2 linked regions of the Salinivibrio kushneri genome follow. The protein of the gene in region 2 interacts with the protein of the main gene of each other region in a pairwise test. Links are inferred from orthologs where the notes say so. Each region holds a gene or a part of one and is shown on either strand. Other genes may lie near its edges. The genes, in order: N8M53_RS01470 and recO.

What was found.
Region 1: the proteins of recO (region 2) and N8M53_RS01470 interact in binary tests that used the Escherichia coli proteins (3 or more experiments, as listed by UniProt). The link is inferred for Salinivibrio kushneri from one-to-one orthologs.

Annotation. Positions count from the first base shown.
Region 1 is NZ_CP114588.1:285,088-296,582, reverse strand. The notes cover bases 5,787-8,512. They hold N8M53_RS01470 (single-stranded DNA-binding protein), read right to left. Parts: upstream 7,561-8,512; coding sequence 7,012-7,560; downstream 5,787-7,011. Other genes in these bases: N8M53_RS01465 (LuxR C-terminal-related transcriptional regulator), read left to right, coding at 7,845-8,512; N8M53_RS01475 (alpha-hydroxy acid oxidase), read left to right, coding at 5,787-6,911. Outside these bases: rod shape-determining protein MreC, read right to left, coding at 1-876; N8M53_RS01495 (rod shape-determining protein), read right to left, coding at 910-1,953; N8M53_RS01490 (hypothetical protein), read right to left, coding at 2,112-2,621; RNase E specificity factor CsrD, read right to left, coding at 2,618-4,597; N8M53_RS01480 (LysR family transcriptional regulator), read left to right, coding at 4,718-5,605; more of N8M53_RS01475, read left to right, coding at 5,751-5,786; more of N8M53_RS01465, read left to right, coding at 8,513-8,552; N8M53_RS01460 (DHH family phosphoesterase), read left to right, coding at 8,616-9,581; UTP--glucose-1-phosphate uridylyltransferase GalU, read left to right, coding at 9,763-10,626; excinuclease ABC subunit UvrA, read left to right, coding at 10,764-11,495. UniProt on the Escherichia coli protein: Plays an important role in DNA replication, recombination and repair. Binds to ssDNA and to an array of partner proteins to recruit them to their sites of action during DNA metabolism. Acts as a sliding platform that migrates on DNA via reptation.
Region 2 is NZ_CP114588.1:515,539-527,131, reverse strand. What follows is about bases 1-2,824. They hold recO (DNA repair protein RecO), read right to left. Parts: upstream 1,849-2,824; coding sequence 1,153-1,848; downstream 1-1,152. Other genes in these bases: rnc (ribonuclease III), read right to left, coding at 2,797-2,824; era (GTPase Era), read right to left, coding at 1,892-2,797; pdxJ (pyridoxine 5'-phosphate synthase), read right to left, coding at 419-1,150; acpS (holo-ACP synthase), read right to left, coding at 38-418. In the rest of the region: more of rnc, read right to left, coding at 2,825-3,468; lepB (signal peptidase I), read right to left, coding at 3,481-4,377; lepA (translation elongation factor 4), read right to left, coding at 4,392-6,188; N8M53_RS02575 (SoxR reducing system RseC family protein), read right to left, coding at 6,267-6,764; sigma-E factor regulatory protein RseB, read right to left, coding at 6,761-7,744; N8M53_RS02565 (RseA family anti-sigma factor), read right to left, coding at 7,741-8,373; RNA polymerase sigma factor RpoE, read right to left, coding at 8,406-8,987; nadB (L-aspartate oxidase), read left to right, coding at 9,320-10,936; N8M53_RS02550 (methyl-accepting chemotaxis protein), read right to left, coding at 11,017-11,593. UniProt on the Escherichia coli protein: Involved in DNA repair and RecF pathway recombination.

The sequences.
Region 1 (11,495 bases), 240 kb from region 2 along the record:
AGTGTCTGATGACGGCTGCGCGACAGGCTGGTCCGGGCGCGCGTTCTCGCCCTTTTCAGGGGTTGGCCACACCAAAAGCAGATAACGCAGACGATCAAACTTCACCGCTGTGGTGGCGCGTACTTGCGCAAATGGGCGCTTATTATCAAACGAAAATTCCGTCACCGTACCAACCGGGTAGCCTTCAGGAAAGACTCCGCCCAGACCTGAGGTGACTAACTTGTCACCCACTTTAATGTCCGTGCTGCTAGGAATATTGTCTAAGCCAATGTAGTGGGCCGACCCGCGCCCAGACGCAATCACTCGTATGTCATTACGCATGACCTGAACAGGAATGGCATGGGTTGGATCGGTGAGCAGCAGCACTCGGCTGTTGTGGGCACCCACATACGCAATTTGGCCAACCACACCGTGCTCGTTGATCACCGGTTGCCCTTCATAAACCCCATTGGTCCGCCCTTTGTCTAGCATGACTTGATGTTTATAAGGATCCGAGTCAACGGCCATCACTTCGGCGACCATCTTCCGTTCATCCCGAATGAACGACGAGCCCAGTAGCTCGCGTAGACGCTGGTTTTCGCGCTCTGTCTGCGCTAAAAGAAGCTGATCACTTTCCAGTTGTAACACCTGCTTTCGCAATGCTCGGTTCTCTGCCACTAAACGTTGGTGAGAACGAAACTGCATCACCAGTTCGTCTAAGGTGTCGCGCGGAACGTTGGACGCATATTGTAACGGCGCCACCAGCGTGTTTAGGAAATAACGCACCCCAGCGAACGCATCAAGACGACTATCAGCCAGCATAAGGCTGACTGATAGTAAAAGAGCGAAAAACAGGCGCAATTGCAGAGACGGACCTCTGCCAAACATAGGTTTCATAATGAAAACGACCTGTTTGTAGGCACAATCACGTTAATCTTCGCTAAAAAGATCACCGCCGTGCATATCGATCATTTCCAGCGCTTTGCCCCCGCCACGTGCTACACAGGTCAATGGGTCTTCGGCGACCACCACAGGAATACCGGTTTCTTCGGTCAGCAAGCGGTCAAGATCACGCAGCAGCGCACCACCACCGGTGATCACCATGCCACGCTCTGAAATGTCAGACGCCAGCTCCGGAGGGCATTGCTCAAGCGCGACCATCACCGCAGAGACAATCCCAGTCAGAGGCTCTTGCAGCGCTTCGAGAATTTCATTGGAGTTAAGCGTGAAGCTACGCGGCACCCCTTCCGCAAGGTTACGACCACGCACTTCAATTTCACGGACTTCATCGCCTGGATAGGCGGAACCGATTTCATGTTTAATCCGTTCTGCGGTGGCTTCACCAATCAAGCTGCCGTAATTACGGCGAACATAATTGATAATCGACTCATCAAAACGATCGCCACCAATACGCACCGACGATGAATAGACCACGCCATTAAGCGAGATCACCGCCACTTCAGTGGTACCACCGCCGATATCGATCACCATCGAGCCAGTGGCTTCGGATACTGGCAGACCTGCACCAATCGCCGCCGCCATCGGCTCATCAATCAAGTAGACTTCACGGGCGCCAGCACCCAAGGCCGACTCACGAATCGCGCGGCGTTCAACTTGGGTCGAGCCACATGGTACAGCCACCAGTACACGCGGGCTTGGGCGCATATAGCTGTGATCGTGCACCGATTTGATAAAGTGCTGCAGCATCTTTTCAGTGACGTAGAAATCAGCAATCACACCATCCTTCATCGGGCGAATGGCCGCAATGTTACCCGGTGTACGACCTAGCATCTGCTTCGCATCATGACCCACAGCCGCTACGCTCTTGGGCGAGCCTGCTCGGTCTTGACGAATAGCGACAACAGACGGCTCATCCAGAACAATGCCCTGTTCTTTTACGTAAATCAGTGTATTGGCGGTTCCCAAGTCAATGGATAGATCGTTGGAAAACATCCCGCGAAGTTTCTTAAACATGATGGTCGATTAATCCTGCAAGCTATGAAATCAGACAAATTGAGCTAAATGTATCAACGCGCACGGTAAGCAGCAAGATACGGTGCTGTAAACCTGAATGAGATCTGTGTTTTTTTTCAATGCGCTGTCATTTTGATGATTTTTCCATCAAAAACGCATTATTCCTGTTGTCTTTTTTGGGTTGGTGACTGACACGATGCCTGCGTCACCAACTGAGTAGACGCCTTCATTGATGCCGTTGCTTCGCGATAGGTCAAATAACAGGCCGTCGCGGGCTGCTCGTGAAACAGCCAAATAAAATCGACGCGATCTTGCTCCGGGTAGCGTCGAATATGCCACCGTGTTGCATCCTGCAGCGTCGTCACTAATTTGGGTAAGCCGCTGATCGTTGGATAACCATAAGCGATATCGATCTGCGTGCCGTTGACGCTCAGTGACTGTGAAGCTTGATGGCTTATCTCATTTTTTTTCGCTAACGCATGGGTGTGCGTCATGACGCTTTCAATGCCGCTTTTTAACCCTTTTAGTGCTGACACATTGGCATCCGCCTCATAATCGTAGAACTTAGGGATCGCAATCACCACCAGTACCGACAAAATACTGACCAGTAATAACGCTTCTAACCACCCACGTCCCGATTGATACGATAGCTTGATGGTTTGGGTCATCGTTTTCCCCACCGGCGGCGCTTTTTCTGCGCCGGATGTGGCGACATTTCCGCCCCCAGCAGTCGCCCTTGTCCGCCTGCTACGCCAAGCTCTTTCACTACAGACCATTCCTCATTGGTTTCCACACCCACCGCGAGTACCTCTGTGGGGGTAGCTTCACACGCGCCTAGCACACTACGTATATACAGCTGGTTCTCTGGACGTTGGTGAATATTACGAACCAGACTGCGGTGAAGCTTGATATAAGCTGGTTGAATATCTTTTACATAGTGAGTGCTCACTATCGTTCGGCCAGCTTGGTCAACAACTAGACGGCACCCTAACGCGGCAATCATTCGTAAGCAAGGCCGCGCCGCATCAAAGTGTGAAACCAGGGCACCTTCGGACACCTCCACGAGCAAACGATTCAAGGTACTGCGTGGCGTTTGTAATAAAGCATCGCGTAGCCATACCACAAACTCACGTTGGCAAAGTGAGTACGCACTCACATTAACGGCATAATTGTCGATATAGTCACGTGTTTTTAGCCACCACAGCGCTCGGCCAAGGGTGGCTTTATCAAAGGCCACATCCATGCCGACCAACTCCACGCCTGGCCAAAAACGCGATGCCTTGAGCACCTTGCCTTTTTCGTCCTTAATTCGGCTTAAAAGTTCATAGTGAAGACGGGTTTTGCCATCTCGAGCAAACACCGGCTGTCGATAAAGCATCGGGCCTTCTCCCGCCATCACCGACTCCAACAACGTCCGCCAGCGCACACTGCCACGTTTATCCAGTTGGCTGAGTTGCTTATCGAACTGGGACCAACCATTCTGCCCAGTTAGCGTCGCCGCTTTTAACGCGCGTTCAGCTTCATCCATTAATCGCCCACGTCGCTCGCTGGCGCCAAATGATGTCATACCAAGGTGAAACCAGTTGTCTTGATCAAGTGCCTCAGGTGGTGCGAGCTTATCTAAGGCATTGGTGATCTGAGCGAGAAACGGATGGACTTCATCCCCAGCTTGGTTGACCAGCAATATGGCAAAATCCGAGGCAAAATAGCGCGCCAGCACCGCATCGGGAAAACGCTGAATCGCATTGGATAAGACATTACCAATCGCTTGGATCAGTTGATCGGCGGCTTCTTGTCCGTGCTGCGACACTAACTCTTCCCACTCAGCAACACGGACCAAGATCACACTACCTTGGCTAGCGTCATCGCTAGCCAGGGTGTGCAAACGGTTATCAAACATTACCCGATTCGCCGCACCGGTGAGCTGATCAAGAAAGGTGTTGGTGCGAATAAAGGTATCAAAGCGGCTTCGCTCTTGGCGGGCTTCTTTGAGCTCCTCGATAAGCTGGGTCAATGCCGCACTGGCAGGGATAGGCCACTCTCGGCTATCGCCTTGCTGCGCATCGTCTAAACGCCCTGCTAAAATCAGCCGGCCACGCTGCTCAAGCACCTCACTGCCATACAACTGACGTCTAAGCCAGCGGATCCCCCACGCGAGCCCCAGCACAATCACCAAAATCGCCGCCGATAACGATGACAAAGGGCCAATCGAGTAAGCAAACTCGGCATAGGGCGGCACGAAGGTCAACTTGACGGCAAAGCCAGGATTGCTTTCCAAAGGAATATCGCGCGAGATCACCTGCTGATTAGCGACTGTCTGGTATTGAATTTGTTCGTATTGATACAAAATCCCAGCATCCGAGTAGATCGTTAGGGAGGTCACATTACTGGCTTTCAACATCTTGGGCAGCCAACGCGAAAAGTATTGGTTATCGCGCTGATCGCTTGCCATCTCTTGATCAATCACCTCCACCATGCCATCGACATAGTGAGAGATAAAATCAATACCGAGCTGGCGAAAACTGATCGCACCGCCAATAAACAACACAAAAATGGCGCACACCACAATAAGGGTGACAAATGCTACGAGTCGGTTGGTCAGCTTCATACCGCTGACTTTGATCGCATTGGCTGTTCTATCCATGATTCTCTGCTGACTTGGGTCGCCTTTGGGGGCTATTAGCCGCTATTATCAGGCTTGGTTATCATAATGTGAATGCCTAGCCCACGAATCGGTGGCTGTCTTTTTATTCAACGAGGACTCATGGACTGGATTACCTGTACACAAAGCTTTATCTGTGTGGTGGATCATGGCTCGTTAGCCCAAGCGGCGACGAAGCTACATACATCAAGCTCTGCGTTATCAAAACGCCTTAGTTGGCTAGAACGTCAACTGGGCGTTCAATTACTCAAGCGCACCACACGCAGTCTATCGATGACGGATGCAGGCGATCTTTTCTATCATCGTGCCAAAACGTGGGTCGACGACTGGCAACAATTGGTCAGTGAGACCACCTCAACTTTTGGTGAGGTGAGCGGTGTGTTGCGTATCGGTGCGCCATTGGTGACAGGGAACCGCTTTCTGGTCAACTTTATTGCTGAGTTTCTTGAGATTTATCCGAAAATCAAAGTTGAACTCACCACCCTCACACCCGGGCAGCTTCCCGATCTCAACCTAGATGTGGTGATCAGCCGTGAGCTCGAATATTTCAACTCCGCCAGTTATATCGCCGCCAAATTATTTGATTTTCAACCTGGTTTTTTTGCCGCCCCTGCGTATTTAGCTCGCCATGCCCCGATCACCACGCCCGAGCAATTAACCCAACACAATATTTTGCTATACGGTAATTCACATCAGCCGCAAGAACGGGTGTTTGAAGATGGCACACGCTTACAATTGTCCGGAAATTTCGTCTCACCTAACCCTGAAGCCTTAGTCAGTGCCGCGGTGATTGGCATGGGGATCATTTTGGGAGGCGCTGGGACGGTGCAAAAAGAAATCGACCAAGGCTTATTGGTTCCGGTGCTACCCGCGTTAAAGCAGCCGCGTTCCTCCGCCTATGCTTACTACCCAAAATTGGAGTATAACCACACCAAAACCAAATTATTTATCGATTTTATTAAACAGAAAGTTAAAGATTTGTACGTTTAGCGCGCAGGTAAAGCATGAGGTAACGCCAAATATTATCGGGGCTTAGCCGATTTTGGAAAAAGTATTTTATCTTTTATCTATATATCGATAACAATCTCTGCGCTAGGGTTAGCCAAGACACTCAACTCAACAAGGCACACGCTCCATGGCCTATTATAACCCTAAGTACCCTGATACCCCCGCTCTTAAACGCGCAGCAAAACGGCGTATCCCCGCCTTCGCCTTCGATTACCTTTGTGGCGGTTGCCACGATGAGATTGGCGTGGCGCACAATGCCGGGGCGTTTGAACACGTAAAACTGCAATCTGACTTGCTTGCGCCGACCCCAGAGATCGACTTATCCGTCGAGTTATTTGGCCAACGCTATGCCGCGCCTTTTGGTGTCGCCCCCGTCGGACTGCAAGGGTTAATGTGGCCCAAGGCGCCGGAAATTTTGGCCAAAGCGGCCTATCAAGCAAAGCTTCCTTATGTACTCAGCACCGTATCCTCAGCGAGTCTCGAGACCATCGCTGAGATCTCTGAGGGAACGGCGTGGTATCAACTCTATAACCCCACGGATGCCAAGATCCGTCAAGATCTCATGGGTCGCATCAAAGGTGCAGGGTATAAAGTGCTGGTCGTCACTGTGGATGTGCCGACCTTTGGTTATCGCCCTCGCGATATAAGAAATGGCTTGGCGATGCCACCGAAAATGAACTTACGCAATATCGTGCAAATGATGCAATGTCCAGTATGGAGCTGGCAGACCTTACTGGCCGGTGTACCTGAGATGCAAACCCTCAAGCCTTACATGCCAAAAAACATGCCCACCAGCGAACTGGCCAACTTTATGAATAATACAGTGATGGGCGCTGTCGATTTTGACAGTCTTAAGGTCATCCGTGATAACTGGGACGGGCCACTGGTGCTAAAAGGTTTGGTCAACCCAGACGATGTCAAACAAGCGGTCGCGCTCGGTGCCGATGCGGTGGTCCTATCCAACCATGGGGGACGTCAGCTGGATGTCGGTGAGTCACCGCTGGATACCATTCAAACCATCAAGCGCTTATATGGTGACAAAATTAAACTATTGATGGACAGTGGCGTACAAAGCGGCGGCAATGTCGCCCAAGCCATGGCAATGGGCGCCGACTTTACCCTGCTTGGCCGCACCTTTGTCTATGCCTGTGGTGCAGTAGGTCACCATGGAGGAGAGCATGCAATAGACATGCTTACCCAACAACTGACGCAAGTGATGGGCCAGCTAAAATGCCCAACGCCGACGCAACTGCCGCACTTTTTAAAAACAGGCCCTGGCGTCGCCTAGCCCAGTCGGCTCCGAGACTCACCAAAACGCAAAAAGCCCCAGCAGGGGCTTTTTCGTTGCAACAACCGTGACGTCAACACGCCATTTCACGCCGCGCGTTTTAGAACGGAATATCGTCGTCAAAATCAGGCAGGTCGTTATATTGCTGCTGAGGCTGAGACTGTGGCTGCGGTGCCGACTGCTGCTGCGGTGGCTGTTGGTTAAAGTTTTGCTGTGGTTGTTGAGGCTGCTGAGGCTGTCCCCATCCACCTTGTTGCTGCGGTGACTGCTGCATCGGCTGACCTTGGTTCTGACCACCACGGCCACCCAGCATTTGCATGCTGCCGCTAAACGGTTGTACCGCGACTTCCGTGGTGTAACGGTCTTGCCCGTTTTGGTCTTGCCATTTGCGTGTTTGCAATTGGCCTTCGATATACACCTGAGAGCCTTTGCGCAGATATTCACCCGCGACTTCGGCGGTTTTACCGAACAGCACAACGCGGTGCCACTCTGTTTTCTCACGCATCTCACCGGTGTTTTTATCACGCCATGACTCTGAGGTCGCGAGGCTGAGGTTCGCCACCGCACCGCCGTTGGGGAGGTAACGGATTTCCGGATCGTTGCCCAAATTACCAATCAAGATGACTTTGTTTATGCCACGGCTGGCCATAGGTGACTCCCACTGTTCTTGGTTGCGCGCGAAATGATTTCGCAAATTGGATAAATAAGGAGGAAGTCTAGCACGAGCACCCCAGAGGTTCGAAGCTTTTCCACGCGATCTGTTTCCATATTCTTCAGTTAACGCGTCAGCACAATGGGTTATCACTCGCAGCGTATACCTCAAAGATAAAAATGGTTTAGACTGATGGAAAGCTTGCCCAGCCTTGACGTCGGTGATCACCCACTGACGTCACACGCAGATACGCATGTTGAGTCATCATCAGTAGGATGCTTATGAACCAAGCCGAAACCACCTCAGATAGTTACACACTGCTTCTTATCTCTCAGCCCAGCATGTCTGTGTCTGCACTGATGACATGCTTGGAAAAAGAAATCCATAGCGAGGTCGAGCTCGTCACGCCCGATGCGATCACCGATAAACTCACCGCTCGCCCAGGCCTAGTGCTGGTGGACTTAAACGCCTTTGATGACATTGCCACCGAGCAGCTAAAACAATCGCTAATCCCATTTGCCGACCAACATGTCTTTGCGCTGCTCAATGCACATGATTTAAGTGCCAAAGAGCTCGCCAGCTGGCCATTTATCAAAGGGGTATTTAAAAAAGAAGATGAGATCCGACACCTGTGTTACGGCATCGAAAAAATGTTCTCTGGCGAGTACTGGCTGCCCCGTCACAAAATGGCCGCGTTAATCCACTATTATCAACAACACCACCAACAAGCGATCGACGAGCAGGCCATTGTCCTGACCAACCGCGAGCAACAAATACTACGCCATCTAGTCACAGGCGCTTCCAACCAAGATATCGCCAGTGCACTTGATGTCAGTGAGCACACCGTCAAGTCTCACCTTTATAACGTGTTTAAGAAAATCAATGTCAAAAACCGGGTACAAGCGGTATTTTGGGCAAAAAACAACTTATCCTTAATTGGCTCGACGGGGCTTGAGGGCTATCCTGGCGCTGACGACGATCACCGCTAGTTGGGTCAAACTCATCAATCAAGGTAGGATGTCGCGTCACTCAGTTAAAAAGGAAGTCAGGGGATGGGATTTGATGTCTTTAACGGGGATGCGGATGGGCTCACCGCGCTGGTGCAATGGCGCTTGGCACACCCGCAAGCAACCACTTTAATTACCGGTGTTAAACGCGATATTGCCCTGTTAAAACAAGTACCCACCGACACCGAACAGGTCACTGTACTCGACGTTTCTATGGCGAAGAACCAAGCCGCACTCGCGACATTACTCGCAGCTGGCACGCGCGTGTTCTATGCCGATCATCATCAAAGTGGCCCCATCCCAGACTCGTCCTTGCTAGACGCGCATATTCATACCAGTGCCAATACCTGTACCGCGCTCATTATCGACAAGCTTGTCGGTGGTCAGTATCGAGAGTGGGCGTTGGTTGGCGCGTATGGCGATAACCTGGATCGCACCGCCAATGCCCTCGCTCGGCAGTCTGGCCTCGACGAACATACACGCGCCCGCTTAGAGCGGCTCGGCCACTACCTCAACTACAACAGCTACGGTGCAAGCTTAGATGATCTGATTATCCCGCCCGCGGTGCTATACCGTCACCTGTGTGGCTTTACCACCCCCGATGCCTTTATGCGCGCCTATCCAGACATGGTGATGGAATTGGCCGATGCGTATCAACACGATCGGGAGCGCGCCCAAACCCTCACTCCAGAGCGTAGTGATGAAAGCGCCCAGCTGTACCTGCTTCCTGATACCGCATGGGCACGCAGAATCAGCGGCATGTTTAGCAACCAGTTAGCCAACCGCAACCCTGACCACGCCCATGCTGTGCTCACCCCTATGCCTGAAGGAGATTGGATGGTCAGTATTCGTGCGCCTTTAAATCGCCCTACTGGGGCCGCGCAATTGGCAGAGCAGTTTGTCACGGGCGGAGGACGGGCCGCCGCAGCAGGGATTAATGCCCTTCCTTCTGCGTCCCTATCAGCCTTTACCGATGCCTTTATGACGCATTTTTCAGCACATGCCGGGTAAGCAACGCGGGTGTTGTCACGCTATCTGGGGGCATTGGTGCGTAGGACTTGCTTAGCCGCACTGAACCCAGCAAACTATTGACCCAGATAACATTGTTAGCAGCCGCTTGCTAACAACCCGCTTAGGGGTGTCGACCGCGTTATAAACCGCTCGCCATCCAACAAAAACGAAAGGATCTGAGATGATAAAAAAATGTCTGTTCCCAGCGGCTGGCTATGGCACCCGCTTTTTACCGGCAACCAAGTCGATGCCCAAAGAGATGATGCCGGTGGTTAACAAGCCTTTAATTGAATACGGCGTGGACGAAGCCTTGGAAGCGGGTATCAATGGGATGTGCATTGTCACCGGACGTGGTAAGCATGCCATCATGGATCACTTTGATAAAAACTACGAGCTGGAACATCAGATCAGTGGCACCAACAAAGAAGTGCTATTGGATGATATCCGCAACACCATCGAAAAAGCCTCTTTCACATACATTCGCCAACATGAAATGCGCGGCCTGGGGCATGCTATTTTAACCGGGCGTGAGCTGGTCGGCGATGAAGCCTTTGCCGTTGTACTGGCGGATGATCTTTGCATTCATTCTGGTAATGGCGTGCTCAAACAAATGGTCGCGCTTTACAACCAATTCCGTTGCTCCATCGTGGCCGTGGAAGAAGTCCCCGAAGATGAGACTCACAAATACGGTGTGATTGCCGGCCAAGAGATCAAAGATGACCTTTTCCGCGTAGACAACATGGTGGAAAAACCCGATCCGGGCAATGCGCCAAGTAACCTCGCCATCATTGGTCGGTATATTCTTACGCCTGATATCTTTGATCTGCTGGAAAACACCCCGCCGGGTAAAAACGGCGAAGTGCAGATCACCGATGCACTGCTCAAACAGGCACAATCAGGCTGTGTACTGGCGTACAAATTTAAAGGCGAGCGCTTTGATTGTGGCAGCGTGGAAGGCTTTATTGAAGCCACCAATCACTGCTACAAGCACCACTACCTTGGCGGAAGCAACAAAGACGAAGCGACGGTGAAGAATCGTCGATAACGTAAACCGCGTCGGATCGCGTGTTTTTCCCCTTCGTGTAAAGGCTGTGTAAATATACAGCCTTTTTATTTGGTCATGGTCATGTCTGTGCCATACTAGGCGACCAACCAGTGAGCTGACTGAGTAGTAGGATAATAATGGACAATATCGACGTCAGAGGCGCGCGCACGCACAACCTCAAAAATATCAACCTCACCATCCCTCGCGACAAGCTGATCGTGATTACCGGCCTATCTGGCTCGGGAAAATCATCGCTGGCCTTCGACACCCTATACGCTGAAGGCCAGCGCCGTTACGTTGAATCCTTGTCAGCGTACGCACGTCAGTTTCTTTCCTTGATGGAAAAGCCGGATGTTGACCATATTGAGGGCCTGTCGCCTGCCATCTCGATAGAGCAAAAGTCCACGTCGCACAATCCACGCTCAACGGTCGGCACCATCACTGAAGTGTACGACTACTTACGCTTACTTTATGCGCGTGTCGGCGAGCCACGTTGTCCCACTCATGATGTGACCTTAGCGGCTCAGACCATCAGCCAGATGGTCGATAAAGTGCTTGCACTGCCGGAGGGCAGCAAGCTGATGTTGCTCGCACCGATCATCAAAAATCGGAAAGGGGAGCATGTTAAAACGCTTGAGAATTTAGCCGCTCAAGGGTTTATCCGTGCAAGGATCAATGGTGAAGTGTGCGATCTATCCGATCCGCCGACACTTGAACTGCAAAAAAAGCACACCATTGAAGTGGTGGTCGATCGCTTTAAAGTGCGCAGTGATCAACAGCAGCGTCTGGCCGAATCATTTGAAACCGCGCTCGAACTCACCGGCGGCAGCGCGGTGATCAGTTGGATGGACGGCGAAGGGGAAGAGATC
Region 2 (11,593 bases):
TCGCCACACCGCGTAAAGCATCTCGCTAACGTTGTGGTTACGCGGTTTCCAGCACCACATGGGCAATAGCATACGCTTTTTCATCGGATAGCGTCAGCCAGCAATGTGCGATGCCTCGCGCATGCGCCAGTTCCGCCGCGCGCCCCGATAAGCGCAATGTAGGCTGGCCCGAGGCCTGATTGGTAATAGTAAAATCGTGAAACGTCACGCCATTAGCAATGCCAGTGCCCAGCGCCTTAGCAGCAGCTTCTTTGGCCGCAAAGCGCTTAGCCAGAAAACGGCCGGGCATCTTATGGCATGCCAGATTGGTTTGCTCTGTCTCGGTAAGGATCCTGGCCGCAAACCGCGGTTGACGCGCGAGCGCTTTTTCCACGCGCGCTATTTCCACAATGTCTGTGCCAATCCCTGCGATCGCCATTTATCGACGCGCCGCTTCCATAATGGCTTTCATGTCCGCGACCGCTTTTTGCAAGCCATCGAACATCGCTCGGCCAATAATCGCGTGGCCAATGTTCAGTTCATGCATTTCTGGCATCGCCGCTATCGGGGTAACGTTGTGGTAGGTTAAACCGTGACCGGCATTCACTTTGATCCCCAAATCAACCGCATAACTGGCCGCCGCGGAAATTTTCTTAAGCTCGGCTTGGCGATCATTGTCATTGGCGGCATCGGCGTAATGCCCGGTGTGAAGTTCAATAAACGGTGCACCGCACTGATGAGCAGCTTCAATTTGCGTGCGATCGGCATCGATAAATAAAGACACTTTAATCCCTGCGTCAGTCAGCTTTTGCGTGGCCGCTTTCACTTTATCCAGCTGTCCCGCAACATCGAGCCCACCTTCGGTGGTCAGCTCTTCACGCTTTTCAGGCACCAAGCAAACAAACTCTGGCTGGGTCTCCAAGGCAATGTCGACCATTTCATCGGTCACTGCCATTTCCAAATTCATCCGAGTTTGCAAGGTTTCTTTGAGCAAACGAACATCACGATCAGTGATATGGCGGCGATCTTCACGCAAGTGAACCGTGATCCCTGCCGCGCCTGCACGCTCTGCCAACTCAGCCGCATGAACCGGATCCGGATACGCAGTGCCACGCGCATTACGCACGGTTGCGATGTGGTCAATGTTCACACCCAAGTAGATTTTATCCATGATTATTTCCTTCTAAACAATTCTCTGCTTTTGAGCGGCTTGGGGCCAAGATAAGGCTTGAGCGCCATGCGAGTAAAACGCTTGGCGGCACGTAGCTGTTCGACGGTTTCAAAATGGCGTGTCGCCAACGCCCGCAGGTCAGCCCCCGTAAATTGCCGGTGTTGGCTTTTCATAATCGATGCCACAAAGCCTTGCTGCTCGCGATATAAGTACGTCATGTTATCGTTAATCGGGTCACCGCTGCCAGCACAATGAAGAAAATCAACGCCATAGCCCAAGGCTTCTAACAACGCGAGTTCAAAACAACGCAGGGCTGGCTCAGGGTTACTGTAGCGAGCCAGCTGGGTCAGTGCGGTCACATAGTCATGAAATAGCGCAGGGTACGGCGTGTGAGGCTCCAGTACGCGCATCACCAGCTCATTGAGATAGAAGCCGGAATACAAGGCATTGCCTGATAGCGGCAAGGCGAGGCCTGTGGCTTCGGCACTGCGTAAAGTGCGCAGCTCACCACGTCCGCCCCATTTGAGCAGTAATGGGGTAAAGGGCTGCAATGCACCTCGTATCGCCGAGCGTGGCCGCCGCGCCCCTTTGGCAAGCAGAGTAACGCGACCCTCATGCTCAGAAAAAATGTCTAACAGCAGACTGGATTCACTGTAAGGGCGCGTATGCAATACAAAGCCACGTTGAAACCCGTCCACTCACTCTCTCCTCCTGGCATGGGCACCTGAATCAGTGGGTTACTTAGAGATCGTCGATGTAACCGAGGCTGCGTAGCGCGCGTTCATCATCGGCCCAACCTGACTTCACTTTTACCCAAAGCTCAAGGTAAACCTTGCGCTCATACAGCTCTTCCATGTCTAGACGCGCTTCACGGCCAATGCGCTTGATCTTTTCGCCGCCTTTACCAATGACCATTTTCTTTTGGCCATTGCGCTCCACCAAGATCAAACCATTGATATGAAAGCCGTCCGTTTCTGGGTTGTAGTCAAAGCGCTCAATTTCGACGGTGACCGAGTAAGGCAGCTCCTCACCGGTAAAGCGCATCAGCTTTTCGCGGATAATTTCAGAGGCCATAAAGCGCTGAGAGCGGTCTGTGACGTACTCTTCAGGGAAGTAAAACTCACTTTCCGGTAACGCGTCGCGCACCTTCTGTTCAACCACATCGATATTGGTGCCATGTTTCGCGGACACCGGGATCACGTCAACAAACTCCATCTTTTCCGACAAGGTTTGAAGGTGTGGAAAAAGCTCGGTTTTCTCTTTCACATTATCGACTTTATTGACCAACAACACCGTTGGCAGACCAGAGCGCGCTAACTTGTTGAGCACCATCTCATCGTCTTTGGTCCAATGGGTGCCATCGACCAAAAATAACACCAGTTCGACATCGGTTAATGAGCTGTTCGCCGCACGGTTCATCAATCGGTTGATCGCGCGCTTTTCTTCGATGTGCAGCCCTGGGGTATCCACGTATACCGCTTGATAGTTATCACGGGTATCGACCCCCATAATGCGGTGACGTGTGGTCTGCGGTTTCCGCGAAGTGATCGACAGCTTTTGCCCCACTAAGCGGTTCAGTAATGTTGATTTGCCGACGTTCGGACGGCCTACAATGGCAATAAAGCCACAGCGCTGTGTATCAGTCATTATGTTAACTTCTGTAATGCGAGTTCTGCAGCCGCTTGCTCTGCCTTGCGACGGCTGCTACCTTTTCCTATCACAGAACACTCCAGTCCTGATACTTGGCACTCTACGGTAAATTCTTGGTTGTGTGCCTCACCACGCACTTTCATCACCGTATAGGACGGCAAGGGTTTGCGCTTACCCTGCAGGTGTTCTTGCAATCGGGTTTTCGGATCTTTTTGACTCGCGCCAGGCTCAATGGTCTCGAGGCGGTGTTGATACCACTGCAGGATGATCTCCTGCACTCGGTTGATATCACTGTCCAAAAAGATCGCGCCAATCAAGGCTTCCACGGCGTCAGCGAGAATCGAGTCACGACGAAACCCGCCACTTTTAAGTTCTCCTGGGCCAAGGCGCATCACTTCGCCCAGAGAAAACTCACGTCCGATCTCCGCCAAGGTGTTACCACGCACCAAGGTGGCACGCATTCGGCTCATGTCGCCTTCATCCACTTTCGGAAAACGGTGGTAAAGATCCTCGGCAATCACAAAGCTCAAAATCGAGTCGCCCAGAAATTCGAGACGCTCATTATGGGTGCCATTGGCACTGCGGTGCGTTAACGCCAATTCGAGTAACGCAGCGTTGCTAAATTGGTAGCCGATATCACGCTGCAACTTATCTGTTAGTTTTGTCATCATAGTCCAGAATTAATCAATTCCACCAATACGGTTAAAGCGAATGCCTGTCGGTACCCACGACGGTAGCCAGCTATCACTGGGGCGCTCAAATTCAAAGCTGACCCAGATAGCAACGGCTTTACCCACTAGATTACGCTCAGGGACAAAGCCCCAAAAGCGGCTATCTGCGCTGTTATCACGGTTGTCACCCATCATAAAATAGTGCCCGTCTGGCACGACCCAGCGGTTGACGCCTGGACGTGGCTGGTATGCACTCACGCGGTCACGTTTTTTCGGGTGGACAAGGATCTGGTGAGGTTGTTCACCCAGTTGCTCCTGCGCTTGTACCAAGTTAATACCCGCTTGAACAAACTCGCTTGGCTGGATGTCATCAATCGGCACTGGCTGGCACTGGGATTCACCCTTCGGCTGAATACACAGGCGCTTGTCTTCATACACCACGGTATCACCGGGCAGCCCGACCGTGCGCTTAATGTAATCGATATTGGGTTGAGGCGGATATTTAAACACCACAATATCACCGCGCTCTGGTTTGCCGGTTTCGACAATTTCAGTATGAAAAGCCGGATCACGTAAGCCATAGGCAAACTTTTCCACCAAGATAAAATCCCCTACCAGTAAGGTGGGCATCATCGACCCAGATGGAATTTGAAACGGCTCATAAATAAACGAGCGCAGTACCAGTACCACCGCGATCACTGGAAAAATAGACGCCATATTTTCAACCCAACTCGGTTGAGGCGCCACTTTTGCCACTTGCTCGGCATCCAGTTCACGCGCTGACACCTTGAGGGTTTCCCCTGCCGCTTGGCGGCGGCGCGGTGCCCAACGGTATTTATCTAACGCCCAAACAATGCCGGTGACCAAGGTCACCAGCACTAAAATCAAAGAAAACGTATTGGCCATAATGGAATCCGTCGTTATTTATCTTTGCCCACGTGCAAAATGGCCAAAAAGGCTTCTTGCGGCAGTTCGACATTACCGACCTGCTTCATTCGCTTTTTACCTTCTTTTTGCTTTTGCAGAAGTTTCTTCTTACGGCTCACGTCACCACCGTAACACTTCGCGGTCACGTTTTTGCGTAGCTGTTTCACCGTCGAACGGGCAATAATATGGTTGCCAATCGAGGCTTGGATAGCAATATCGAACTGTTGGCGAGGAATAAACTCTTTCATTTTTTCCACCAACTCGCGACCACGCGGCTGGGCGTGAGCACGGTGAGTGATGATCGCCAACGCATCGACGCGTTCACCGTTTAGGAGGATATCCACTCGCACCATATCAGACACTTCATAGCGCTCGAAGTTATAATCTAACGATGCGTAACCACGTGAGGTCGATTTAATCCGGTCAAAGAAGTCGAGGACCACTTCAGCCATCGGAATGTCATAGGTCAGCGCCACTTGGTTGCCGTGATAGACCATATCGACCTGCACACCACGCTTTTCGACACACAGTGAAATGACGTTACCGACAAATTCACTCGGCACCAAAATATTACAGCGCGAGATCGGTTCACCAATGGTTTCTATATCATTGATAGGTGGCAGTTTGGATGGGCTGTCGACGTAAATGACCTCGCCATCATTTTGAGTCACCTCGTACACCACAGTCGGAGCCGTGGTGATAAGATCGAGGTTATACTCGCGCTCCAACCGCTCTTGGATGATTTCCATGTGCAGCATGCCAAGGAAACCACAACGGAAACCAAAGCCCAGTGCCGCCGAGCTTTCCGGCTCAAAGAACAAAGAAGCATCGTTGAGGCTCAGCTTATCCAAGGCATCACGGAAGCTTTCGTAATCATCCGATGAAATTGGGAAAAGCCCTGCATATACTTGCGGCTTCACTTGCTGGAAACCTTCAATGCGTTTTTCACAGCCATTTTTAGCATGGGTGATGGTATCGCCCACTGGTGCGCCGAGGATATCTTTGATCCCACAGATCACCCAGCCAACTTCACCGGTTTGCAGGCCATTAAGCTCTTTACGCTTAGGCGTGAAGATGCCAATGCTGTCCACGTTCCATTCCTGGCCCGTGCTCATGATTTTCACTTTGTCGCCTTTTTTCAGCGAGCCTTCACGGATGCGCACCAAAGACACCACGCCGAGGTATTTATCAAACCAAGAGTCGATAATCAGTGCTTGGGTTGGCGCCTCAGGATCGCCTTCAGGTGGCGGGATCTGGCGTACAATATCTTCAAGGACATCATCAACGCCGATGCCGGTTTTCGCCGAGCAGCGGGTGGCGTCAATGGCCTCAATACCGACAATGTCCTCAATTTCTTGCGCCACGCGATCAGGATCAGCAGCCGGCAAGTCAATTTTATTCAGAACAGGCACTACTTCTAGGTCCATATCAATGGCGGTGTAGCAGTTGGCCAGCGTCTGTGCTTCAACCCCTTGTCCTGCATCGACCACCAGCAAAGCACCTTCACACGCCTTGAGCGAGCGTGACACCTCATACGAGAAGTCAACGTGCCCTGGCGTATCGATGAAGTTGAGCTGATACACATCGCCGTCTTTGGCTTTGTAGTTCAGTGTCACACTTTGTGCTTTGATGGTGATACCGCGTTCACGTTCCAGATCCATTGAATCAAGAACTTGATCTGCCATTTCCCGGTCAGTTAGGCCGCCACATACTTGAATCAGTCGGTCAGAAAGCGTCGACTTACCGTGGTCAATATGGGCGATGATCGAAAAGTTACGAATATGCTTCATGTGTTGGTGTGACTTACTCGTTATCAATAAGAATGGGATCCTAAGATCAAGTGAGCGGGATTCTACCGAAAATAGTGGCTAGTCGCTATCCTGCTGTGTGGTATTTATGACTGACAAATCTGAGACCGGCTCCCCCATCACGCGTAACAGTTGGGGCTGCTGCTGATCTTGGGTACCGATGCGCGGAGCGAGGTAACGTGCAAGGCCCACGCCAACCGCCCCCAGCCCCAGGCTGAGCGCGATGACGCCACCCTCACCGCTGCCGGCAAGCGTGGCGAATAAAAATTGCCCGAGCAGTGCCCCTGTTAGCATCATCACCAAAGGCACCATGTAGACCAATAAGGCGGAACGTAATAACGTCGCCTCCCCCAAGCCGATTTCAACTAAGGTCCCGGCCGGTAAGGGTTTTGGGGCACGTACTTTAAGATGTTTAACCTTACCAGGAAGCGCTTTGGACACAATACCAGTACCGCATTGGCTTTGTGACTGGCAGCTGCCGCAACTGGTTTGTTGCTGACAGGCCAATGACAACCAACCATCTTGGTAACCGGTGACTTCTGCCAATGCTTTGATCATGGTTCGACCTTCTGTTTTGACTGACTCGCAGGCATAGCAGTAATACGAACAGACTCCGCCACCCGTTTGGCTGTCTCAGGCGGAATATCGCCGACAACGGTGATTTCTGCGTTGCCACTGGTCACGCTATGCAGTGTACGTCGACCTTGACGAACAATTTGCTGGCGAACCGAGACATCATCGGCTTTGGCAAGATACACCGAAAAACTGAACAAACCGTCACTAAACATCTGACTCTCGACTGCTCGCTTGGTCATCATTAAGCGGTGGCGATTGCTATACACTGGCTCAAACCCATCAGGCAGCCCAGTCACCTTCCAGTCAAGCGCTGATCGCTTCGTCGCCTGAGGCAAGGTCAGTACCGGCGGCAAGCTAAGCTCCGCCAGCTTTTGCATCGAGGCACTGATTTGCGGTGAAACCACTAACGACAAGGCGCGATATTGCTCTAGTGGGTCGCCGTCACGGTCGAGCAAATCCGCCCTGACAGGCAACTTGCTGTTCTCATCTAGCCATAGTACGTACGAATAGCGCTCCCCGTCTTTCGGGGTAATGCGCACCACTTGGCAATCCATCCCCGCTTCACGCGCATGTCCCATCGATACAAAGTCATAGTGGTTAGCCAGTACATCGATATCGGCCTGAATCAGGGTGGGCAAAGGTGCCACCATATGATCACTGGCAATGGTGAAGGGGTCGTAACCGGGTTCAAAGTAGCTGATCTCACCGCCACGACGAATCACTTCACGAGGCGGGCCACTAAGATACATGAGGTGACCGTAGGCATGCTCCCCAACTTGGGCATGACGAAAGCGAAGCGGCTCGAGGCTGTTTTTACCTACCAAGATGTAGGACACTTCGTAATCTAGGGTATCGCTTGCGGTATCCATTTGATGTAACAAAGCCTCGGCAGAGGGTTCGGCCGAGGCTTGCGCTGACATCAAACTGACCAGCGCAAGCGCACCGATCAGAATTTTTTTCATTGTTTATTACTGCTTGTCGACGGTGCCATAGTCTGATGATCAGACAGCCTATCCTTATTCAAGCGCAGCTGCAATTCATAGTCTTTGAGCATTGCATTGACGCGACGACGCTGCTCCATCAGTTCTGCCTCCGAGGGCGTGGCACGCAAATCATTACGGCTCAAACTCACGGGTTCAGCAGCACCGGCAAAAGGAATGGTTTCGAGTACTGGTGGTTGGGTTTGGGTACTGGCCACCGGCGAGCTCGATTCAGACTGGTTATACTGCTGCACACCGACAATCACTGCCAGCGAGACACAGGCAGCGACGCTTACTTGCGTCAGCTGTTGCAGCCACCCTGGTAAGTGACGACGCGCTTTTTCCGGACGCGGTTGCGCCTCGTGCATCGGTAGCACATTACTATCAAGGTGATCACCATGATAAGCAGGTTCTGCTTCCAGCGCGGACGCCACAGAATCGGCAATGTTCCATTGCAACGAGCTAGGAGCATCACCACGCATCACATCGCGAATGGTGCTAAAATCACTCCAAGTCTGTTGTGCGTTATCATCTCGCTCAATGTCGTGGATCACTGAGGTATCCACTAATTCGCCATCCAACAACGCTGAAATTTTTTCTCTATCCGTCATTCAAGTCACCGTCATGCAGCCAGTAAAACTCGTTACCGTTTCATCAGTGGTCGGATGCGTTTTTCAACCGCTTCACGCGCTCGGAAAATACGCGACCGCACCGTACCGACTGGACAATCCATTACCTGTGCAATTTCCTCATAGCTGAGCCCATCGAGCTCACGTAAGGTAATTGCGGTTCTTAAGTCGTCGGGCAGTGTTTCTATCGTCGAAAACACCACCTGTCTCAATTCATCTGACAACATCAAGTTTTCAGGGTTCGATATTTCTTTTAAAGAACCCCCACTTTCGTAATTTTCTGCTTCGTCGGCATCAATATCACTGCCTGGCGGTCGTCGTCCTTGCGCCACCAAATGGTTCTTCGCGGTATTCACTGCAATGCGATACAGCCAAGTATAAAACGCACTTTCGCCACGAAACCCCGGCAGTGCACGATAGGCTTTAATAAACGCCTCTTGCGCAATATCCGGAATATCACCGCTGTGTGTGCCTACATAGCGGGCGATAAGGTTACATACCTTATTCTGATATTTGACGACTAACAGATTGAAAGCTTGCTTGTCACCATTCTGTACACGTTCTATTAGAACCTGGTCGGTTAGCTGCTCGCCCATTCGAGCGTTTACTCCTTGGTTGATCTTTCCGCCCGATTATCGAAATTCTAGGCCCGACGTTGTCAGAGCGCGGTTAAACCCGCTTGCGAGCTTTCGCACACGTTTCGATAGCCTGCTCGGCGAAAAGTTCCTCACCATGTTGGTTTTATTATGTGTTAAATCACATTACTGTGACGGAATGGCCAAAGGGAACGTCTTTGGCTGGGGGCATTGTCGCCCGAACCGTACCATGGTTGCAAACTTTCACCCAAGCCGACTTGGATTTGATCTTACCGCGCGCGGCAGCGTCAAATTGGTGTAACATTGGGGGCGCAGAAAGAGGATTAGGGATCATGACGACCACAACCCAAGAACATCAATGTGACGTGTTAGTCATCGGCAGTGGTGCCGCTGGCTTATCATTGGCGCTTCGCTTAGCGCCAACCCACAAGGTGATTGTATTAAGCAAAGGCCCGCTCAGCGAAGGGGCAACGCTTTACGCACAGGGCGGTATTGCCGCGGTGTTTGACGAGCAAGACTCGGTCGAGTCTCATGTCGAAGATACCCAAATTGCCGGCGCAGGTATCTGTGATACAAACGTGGTCGATTTTATTGCCCGCAACGCGAAAGATTGTGTGCAATGGTTAATCGATGGCGGTGTCCCGTTCGATCAAGAAGACAGCGATGATGACACCCCACGTTATCACCTCACCCGAGAGGGTGGTCATAGTCACCGACGCATTTTGCATACTGCAGATGCCACAGGCATGGCCGTGCAAAACTCTCTGCAAGACAATGTCCGTCAGCACCCAAATATCACCTTGCTCGAACGGCACAATGCGCTAGATATTATCACCCGTAAAAAAGTTGGCTTAGGTGGCGCTAACCACGTGCTTGGGGCTTACATCTGGAACCGAAACCAAGAAGTGGTTGAAACTGTGCGCACTAACTATGTGGTGCTTGCGACAGGCGGCGCATCCAAAGTGTACCAATATACGTCCAATCCAGATGTATCATCCGGTGATGGCATCGCCATGGCATGGCGAGCAGGCTGTCGCGTCGCCAACCTGGAATTTAACCAGTTTCACCCAACTTGCCTCTATCACCCTGATGCGCGCAACTTTTTGCTCACTGAAGCGTTGCGCGGTGAAGGCGCGCACCTTAAACGCCCAGATGGCTCGCGGTTTATGTCAGACTTCGACTCACGTGGCGAGCTTGCCCCTCGTGATGTGGTGGCCCGCGCGATTGACTACGAGATGAAGCGCCTTGGCGCTGACTGTATGTATCTCGACATCAGCCACAAAGATCCAGAGTTTGTGATCAAACATTTTCCAACCATCTACGAAAAGCTCAAGCAATACGGCATCGATCTGACCAAAGAAGCGATCCCTATTGTCCCTGCCGCCCACTACACGTGCGGTGGCGTGATGGTGGATAAAAACGGCACCACAGACTTACCCGGCTTATACGCGATTGGGGAAGTGAGCTACACCGGCTTACATGGCGCCAACCGTATGGCATCTAACTCGCTGCTGGAGTGCGTGGTGTATGCATGGTCAGCTGCGGAACATATTCAAGCGCACTCAGATCATATCGAGCCTCATACTGCCCTGCCGCCATGGGATGAAAGCCAGGTGATTTGTTCCGATGAAGAAGTGGTGATCCAGCATAACTGGCATGAGTTACGTCTTTTTATGTGGGATTACATGGGCATTGTCCGTTCGACCAAACGGTTAGAACGCGCGTTGCGCCGCATCGAATTACTTAAGCAAGAAACACACGAATACTACGCCAATTTCCGGGTCTCAAATAACCTATTGGAATTACGTAACTTGCTACAAGTGGCGGAGTTAATGGTTCGCTGCGCGATGCAACGAAAAGAAAGTCGTGGGCTGCACTACACCATTGATTACCCAGAGCCTAACGAGCAATCCGGCCCTACCATATTAACCCCGGATCAGCCCTGTTAGCGGGTTTTGACTACTCCTTCGGCCCTGAATGAAGAAGGCCAGCCTCATAAGGCTGGCCTTTTTACTGGACATTATCGCGCTTATTCGCTTTTAAACTCTCTCACCGCACGCTCAAGGTGCGCCGCTTCTTCAGCCACCTTGTGTGCCGCTTCGCGATTTTGGTTCGCTCGTTCCGTGCTGTTTTGCGCGATATCTTGAATGTTGTGCACGTTCTGATTGACTTCCTTCGCCACCGAGCTCTGCTGCTCTATTGCGGTAGCAATGTGGGTGCTCATATCCATGATATTCTGCATATCTTCCATGATTTGCGACAGCTCTTGCGAAGCCGCCTCTACCTTACCCACGGATGTTTCACCATCTTCTCGGCTTTGCTCCATGCGTTCGGACACCGACTGGGTTTGCTCTTGCAACGAGGTGATAATGCCAGAAATTTCATCGGTCGATTCGCGAGTACGGGTCGCCAGCTGTCGCACTTCATCAGCGACCACCGCAAAGCCACGCCCTTGCTCGCCGGCCCGCGCCGCTTCAATCGCCGCGTTAAGCGCCAGCAAGTTGGTTTGCTCGGAGATATCTTTAATCACATCCAGCACCGAGCCAATGGTCTCAGACAGCTTACTCAGCTCAAGCACCTCATTACTGGTGTTACTGAGGGTTTCT